3 regions of the Pantoea sp. Lu_F5_004 genome follow, and region 2 is predicted to be linked to each of the others. Evidence: riboswitches for the same ligand, from Rfam matches in the RefSeq annotation. Region 2 holds a riboswitch; each other region holds the start of a gene.

Region 1 (2,262 bases), on a different replicon from region 2:
GCGGAGCCTATCCGGCCTACGCCGCCCGCGTATTCCGTGAAAAAGGGGTGACGCTTGAGATTGCTGACGGTGATGCCGACATCCTGAAAAACAGTGTCGATTTTGTCTCGTTCAGTTACTACGCCTCACGTTGCGCCTCGGCAGAGATGAACGAGCAGAACAGTAGTGCCGCCAATGTGGTGAAATCGCTCACCAATCCCCATGTACCGCGCAGTGAGTGGGGCTGGGGCATCGATCCGCTCGGCTTACGCATCACCATGAATATGATGTATGACCGCTATCAGAAGCCGCTGTTTCTGGTGGAGAATGGCCTGGGTGCGCGCGATGAGATCGAATCCAATGGCGAGATCAACGATGATTACCGCATCAGCTATCTGCGCGAACATATCCGCGCCATGGGTGACGCAATAGAGGATGGCGTGCCAGTGATGGGTTATACCAGCTGGGGCTGTATCGATCTGGTTGCCGCCTCAACGGGTGAAATGAGCAAGCGTTACGGATTTGTCTATGTTGACCGCGACGACCTGGGTAACGGTACGCTGGCGCGCACGCGGAAGAAATCGTTCTGGTGGTACAAAAAAGTCATTGCCAGTAATGGCGCAGATCTTGAGTGACAACGTCACTTAAAATCTGTCGTCATGCTGTTACTGGCGCGACAAAAACGCCGGAACAGCACGCTTATTTGTACCGTTGTACTCTGGCAGTAATTATCGTATAACCAATGTCTCCGAGGGGTGTCCTGTAATGGGCTGAGATGGCGCAAGCCGAACCCTTTGAACCTGATCTGGGTCATGCCAGCGAAGGGACGGGTCGGCAGATTTTCTGCGTCATCTCCTGCAATATTCCCTGTTCCAGACCGTATGCCCGGATCTCCCTGTTACTGGAGATCCTATGTCACATCCGCTTTTCGACACCGGCTTTTATGGTCGTCTGCGCCAGCAGGCGGGCGGCCAATGGCACGCCTATATCGGGCACGAGTTTGTGCGGCAACTCGGTCAGGGCACCCTGCCACCCGCGGCCTTTCGCCACTATCTCACTCAGGATTATCTCTTTCTGCTGCACTTCGCCCGTGCCTGGGGCCTGCTGATCAGCAAACTCTCTGAGCCAGACGCATTACGCCGCGCGACGGCATCGCTTAACGCCATCGTCAGCGAACTGCCGCTTCACCAGGCGTACTGCCAGCAATGGGGCATCAGTGAGGCGGCAAAGGCGAGCGAACCCGAGGCAGTGGAAACGCTCAACTACACCCGCTACGTGCTTGACGTGGGTCACACCGGGGATGCGCTGGAACTGCTGACCGCGCTGATGCCGTGCGTTGCCGGTTATGCTGAAACTGGCCTGACACTACTGCATGACCCCGCGACCCGCTTTGAGGGGAATCCTTACGCAGCATGGATAGAAAATTACGGCAACGAAGCGTATCTGGCTGGCGTTCGCTCCTCACTTTCACTGTTTGAAACCCAGGCCCGGCAGCGCGCCGGTGAACATCGGTTTCACCCGCTGGCGGAGATCTTCACCACCGCGACCCGGCTGGAAGCCGCTTTCTGGCAGATGGGTCTCAACCATGCAGCCGCCCAGCGGAGCAGCTCATGAACCTGCCGTGCAGTCCGGTGCCGCCAGGCATTTCAATTCGCCAGCTCAGCCTGAATTATGGCCAGCAGCCACTCTTCAGCCAGCTTGATCTGGAGATCGCGGGCGGTGCTTTTACCGCTTTACTGGGTGCCAGCGGCGTCGGAAAAAGCAGCCTGATGCGGGTCATTGCTGGTCTGACGCCACCCTGTGCCGGTCAGGTCAGCGGCAGCGACGGCCTGCCGCTGACCGGACGCATCGCCTGGATGGGGCAACAGGATCTGCTCTATCCGTGGCTCACGGTTGAACAAAATGTCTGCCTCGCCAGTCGCCTGAAAGGTGAAAGGGCCGATCGCGACTGGGCGCAGCATCTGCTGATGCGGGTAGGTCTTAGCCACTCTGCGAACGCGCGACCCGCGACACTTTCCGGCGGAATGCGTCAGCGCGCCGCGCTGGCCCGCACCCTCTACACCCGTCAGCCGGTTGTGCTGATGGATGAGCCCTTCTCCGCACTGGATGCCCTCACTCGCGCTCAGATTCAGACGCTGGCTGCAGAAGTGCTGGTCGGACACACCGTGCTGCTGATTACCCATGACGCCGCCGAAGCCTGTCGGCTCAGTCACTACGTGCTGATGATTGGTTCTGCGGGAATTGAAACCTGCCCGCCTCTGCCGGGCCAGCCACCAAGGGCTG
Region 2 (2,262 bases):
GGTGCGCCAGAGTCCTTCCAGCGAGAAGCTGCCCTGTTTTGCCCACTCGACCGAAACGGTCAGTAAGGTCCAGAGGATCAGGCTGTTAAACACCAGCACCAGCGCCACCGGGGGCAGGGCTTCTGGTCCCAGCAGTACCGTGGCCACTGGGATCCCCAGCATCACGTTATTGGAAAAGATGCCGCCCAGCGCAAAAACCGACGCCGCTACGCCATCCAGATTAAACAGCCTTGTTGCCAGCAGTCGCCCCACGATAAACACCAGCAGGCAACTGCCGAAAAAGGCCAGCAACAGGCGCGCATCCACCGGCGGACTTTGCGAGAAGGTGCTCATCACCCGAAACAGCATGCAGGGCAGGGCAACGTTAAACACAAAGCGGTTCATCCCTTCGCTGATGCTGGCGGGCCATTTCCCGAGGCGCGTGAGGCAGTACCCCAGCAGGATCAGGATAAACAGCGGGGCTGACAGGTAAATTTGATGGCTTAAGCTTTCAAACAGCAGTGGCATAAAGAGAGTCTGGTCAGACGATGATTAGTTACCAGACTAACAAATTGCTAACTAACTGTTAACCTGAACTGTGTCCGGAATGACCGTAGCCGGGACGCTAACCTAACCAGCGGCGCGCCTGGTGATCGCTGATGTCGCGATAATAGACCCGGTGAATAATTTCGCCACAGCCTGTGCAGCGGGCGGAAATATAGGTGGAGAGGTACTGTCTGCCATTGGGTGCCACGGCACCCTTGCGTTCAATATTAATATCCTGCCATCGATGGCGGTGTGGAATAAGCGCTAAAAATCGCATCATACATCCTGAATAGTATGAAGTTCCGCTTCAGGAGTTTTCTAACCCCATGAAATAAAGTGTTTTTTACGATGATGCTGCAAGCAGGTTAATTATTATGGGGTAACCAGAGTCACTGCGGGAAATATTACCCATCCGGGTAATAAGCGGGACTACCTATAAAAAGGTATCTCGTTAACCCGCAGCATTAAGCCTTTTTTTGCACCCTCAGGCGTTGATCGGGATCATGTGAATTGTTTCAGCTCCGATTATTTCCCCGGCGGGAGTCGCTTGCTTTCGCTGCGCGGCTTGCCTATGCTGCAAGCCGTAACACGACTCGGGGTGCCGCTTTCCACACGGAAAGGGCTGAGAAAAACCCGCTGACCTGAACTGGATAATGCCAGCGTAGGGAAGTCTGATGCCTGACCGCATTCGCCTTCTTGTTCGCCGGTTGGGAGCTACGATGACACATCAATCTCAACACCTTTCTGCCGCGCACTTCGCGCCCATTCTGCACGCTTTCCGCCGCCAGTCACCACTGGTGCACTGTATGACCAATGACGTGGTCCAGAACTTCACCGCCAACGTGTTGCTGGCACTCCATGCCTCACCGGCGATGGTGATCGATGCCGCTGAGGCCGCCCAGTTCAGTAGCATGGCCGATGCACTGCTGATTAACGTGGGCACCTTAACCCGCGAGCGCCAGCAGGCGATGCAGGCTGCCGTCACCGCGGCTAATCAGGCGGGCACGCCCTGGACACTCGATCCGGTTGCCGTCGGCGCACTGACGCTGCGCAGTGACTTCTGCCAGCAATTGTTAAGCCAGCAACCGGCGGTAATTCGGGGTAATGCGTCAGAGATTCTGGCGCTGGCACAACAGGCCAGCGGCGGACGCGGTGTCGACACGCTGCATCAGGCGGATGCAGCACTCGGTGCGGGCCGGCAGCTCGCGAAAACCTGGAGCACGCTGGTAATCGTCACCGGTGAAGTGGACTACGCCACCGATGGTCAGCGACTCCTTGCTATACAAGGTGGAAACACCTTAATGACACGGGTAGTCGGGACCGGCTGCGCCCTCTCGGCAGTGGTGGCGGGGTTCAGTTCTCTGCCAGGCGATCGGCTCATGAATGTCGCGGCCGCCTGTCAGGTGATGGCGCTGGCGGGTGAAAAGGCGGCGGCACAGGCTGCCGGACCCGGCAGCTTTGCCACAGCGTTTATAGATGCACTCTGGACGCTGGAGGATAATCATGAAGCGTATTAACGCTCTGACGATTGCGGGTACCGATCCCAGCGGCGGCGCTGGTATTCAGGCCGATCTGAAAACCTTCTCGGCTCTGGGAGCCTATGGCACCAGCGTCATTACCGCGCTGGTGGCACAGAACACCTGCGGCGTGCAGTCGGTTTATCGCATTACGCCTGACTTTGTTGCCGCCCAGCTTGATTCAGTGCTCAGTGATGTGCGCATCGACAGTGCAAAAATT
Region 3 (2,262 bases), 1.6 Mb from region 2:
GACGAAGGCCATCGCCCAGCGACAGGGAGACATCATAAGCGGCGCAGATTTCACAAATCTCCCGGAAGTGCTGATACAGGAAGCTCTCCTGATGATGCGACAGGCACCATTTCGCCATGATAGATCCACCCCGCGATACAATCCCGGTCAGACGTTTCGCCGTCATCGGGACATAACGCAGCAGCACGCCAGCGTGGATAGTGAAGTAATCGACACCCTGTTCCGCCTGCTCAAGCAGCGTATCGCGGAATATTTCCCAGTTCAGCGCCTCGGCCACGCCATTCACTTTTTCCAGTGCCTGATAAATCGGCACTGTACCGATTGGCACCGGGCTGTTTCGCAAAATCCATTCGCGCGTTTCATGAATATAACGACCGGTAGAGAGATCCATCACCGTATCGGCACCCCAGCGAGTCGACCAGACCAGTTTTTCCACCTCTTCCTCAATAGAAGAGGTCACCGCCGAGTTACCGATGTTGGCGTTGACCTTAACCAGAAAGTTGCGGCCAATGATCATCGGCTCCGATTCAGGGTGATTGATATTGGCAGGGATGATGGCGCGTCCGGCAGCGACCTCCTGACGCACAAACTCGGGCGTGATACTGGCTGGCAGATGCGCGCCAAAACTGTGGCCGGGATGCTGTTGCAGCAATACCTCACTGCGGATTCGCTCACGGCCCATGTTTTCCCGCAGTGCGATAAATTCCATTTCCGGGGTGATGATCCCCTGACGGGCATAGTGCAATTGCGTGACGCAGCAGCCTGCGCGGGCACGGCGCGGTGTCGGGAGTTGATCGAAGCGCAGATGATCCAGTCCCTCGTCAGCCAGCCGCTGCTGGGTATAACCCGAGCTGTTCTGTTCGAGAAATTCGCTGTCGTCGCGTTCAGCAATCCAGCGGGCGCGCAGCTTTTCCAGGCCACGATGAACATCGATCTGTGCTGCGGGATCGCCATAGGCACCCGCCGTGTCATAGACCGGTACCGCTTCGTTCTGCTCATAGAGAGGCTGTTCTTTGCTGCCGCCGATGTGGGTCGGGTTTAGCACGATTTCACGCATGGGAACGCGGATATCCTCGCGGCTGCCGGTAATCCAGATGCGGCGGGACTGGGGAAATGCACTACCGCTTTGCAGGGAATCGATAAATTCCTGCGCCTGGGCACGCTGTTCACGACGGGTTGTTTTTTGGTCAGACATAGCAATCTTCCTGTTAAGGGGGAACGATGCTTGTCCGGAGTTCGGAAGGAGTAACCGTATAGACAGCGTAAGCATGCTGGCATACAGAGAATATTTACTCTTGTTCCCTTCGCAGGTTCTAACCTGATCAGGTTCCGCGGATCCCGAATTAACGGTCTCAGCCCAACTGGGCACTCCGACAAGAAGCTGTTTTTACGCTGGTGTCTGATAACAGTGCCAGGCGTAAAAACCTTATATTTCAAAGCAAAAATAAAAAAGGTTCTTTGGAGCACTCTCCTCAGAACCTGTTCAGCATAAAAGGGCTACGGGATAATCTCAACCCCTTTGCCGGAGATGATGATTAAGCCGGACGCGCGATATGGCTGTCATTGGCTACCGGCGGGGGGACAAGCTGGTTGTCCCATGCCAGCTGAATCAGCTTATCTTCCAGCGTAAAGCGTGCTTCCAGCACTTCACCCACTTCGGAGAGTGCCTGCTGGAAGGTCATGCAGTTCTCGTCGTCGATCGCCTGCTGCAGGTGGCCGTCATACAGCTGCATCAGACGCTCAGTATTGGCTTCCAGCGGTGGATAGATCTGTGCGGCGGCAATCATCGGGCTGTCGCCACTCATTTCACTGATCACGCGTTCATAGATACTGAAGTGACCCGCAGAAAGATAATCGACCAGACCGTGACAGAAGTTGTCCAGAGCCTGCTCATCAAGACGCGTCAGCGCCTCTTTGTTTGGTTTAAGTCCGACCAGGTGATAATAGGTCACCAGTAGCTGACGACGGGCTTCAAGCCACGAATCGACCAGTTCATTACTGCCACCTACGCGTTCAGCCAGGACGTCTAACTGGTTAAGCATATCTAACTCCATGTGAGTTATAGTTGTTTATCTACACACTTAACATCAGGACTTCAGCGTGCGAGTTGACGCTAAGGATGACGAAATAAATGCAATGCGAAATCTCAAGCGTAGACGCTGGATGGTGGATTGTCAGCCATGAACAGAAACTTTGGTTGCCACAAGGTGATTTACCCCACGGAAACGCCGAAAAATTTGGTTTGACCGGCAGTAAAGCCCG

What was found. Region 2 has a riboswitch for thiamine pyrophosphate ahead of thiM (hydroxyethylthiazole kinase). Riboswitches for the same ligand answer to the same signal wherever they lie in the genome.
Region 1: linked by a shared signal. The riboswitch ahead of ACR8BN_RS19440 (TenA family protein) and the one ahead of thiM (hydroxyethylthiazole kinase) in region 2 are both predicted to bind thiamine pyrophosphate.
Region 3: linked by a shared signal. The riboswitch ahead of thiC (phosphomethylpyrimidine synthase ThiC) and the one ahead of thiM (hydroxyethylthiazole kinase) in region 2 are both predicted to bind thiamine pyrophosphate.

The regions. Positions count from the first base shown of each region.
Region 1 covers NZ_CP194947.1:96,722-98,983, reverse strand. Annotated here, with positions in the region: gene ACR8BN_RS19445 (6-phospho-beta-glucosidase) at 1-614, shown strand, start outside; TPP riboswitch at 721-823, shown strand; gene ACR8BN_RS19440 (TenA family protein) at 892-1,593, shown strand; gene ACR8BN_RS19435 (ABC transporter ATP-binding protein) at 1,590-2,262, shown strand, end outside.
Region 2 covers NZ_CP194946.1:1,444,073-1,446,334, forward strand. Annotated here, with positions in the region: gene ACR8BN_RS06715 (AEC family transporter) at 1-507, opposite strand, end outside; gene ACR8BN_RS06720 (hypothetical protein) at 605-802, opposite strand; TPP riboswitch at 1,110-1,210, shown strand; gene thiM (hydroxyethylthiazole kinase) at 1,245-2,042, shown strand; gene thiD (bifunctional hydroxymethylpyrimidine kinase/phosphomethylpyrimidine kinase) at 2,029-2,262, shown strand, end outside.
Region 3 covers NZ_CP194946.1:3,894,889-3,897,150, reverse strand. Annotated here, with positions in the region: gene thiC (phosphomethylpyrimidine synthase ThiC) at 1-1,195, opposite strand, end outside; TPP riboswitch at 1,283-1,383, opposite strand; gene ACR8BN_RS18055 (Rsd/AlgQ family anti-sigma factor) at 1,536-2,042, opposite strand; gene nudC (NAD(+) diphosphatase) at 2,132-2,262, shown strand, end outside.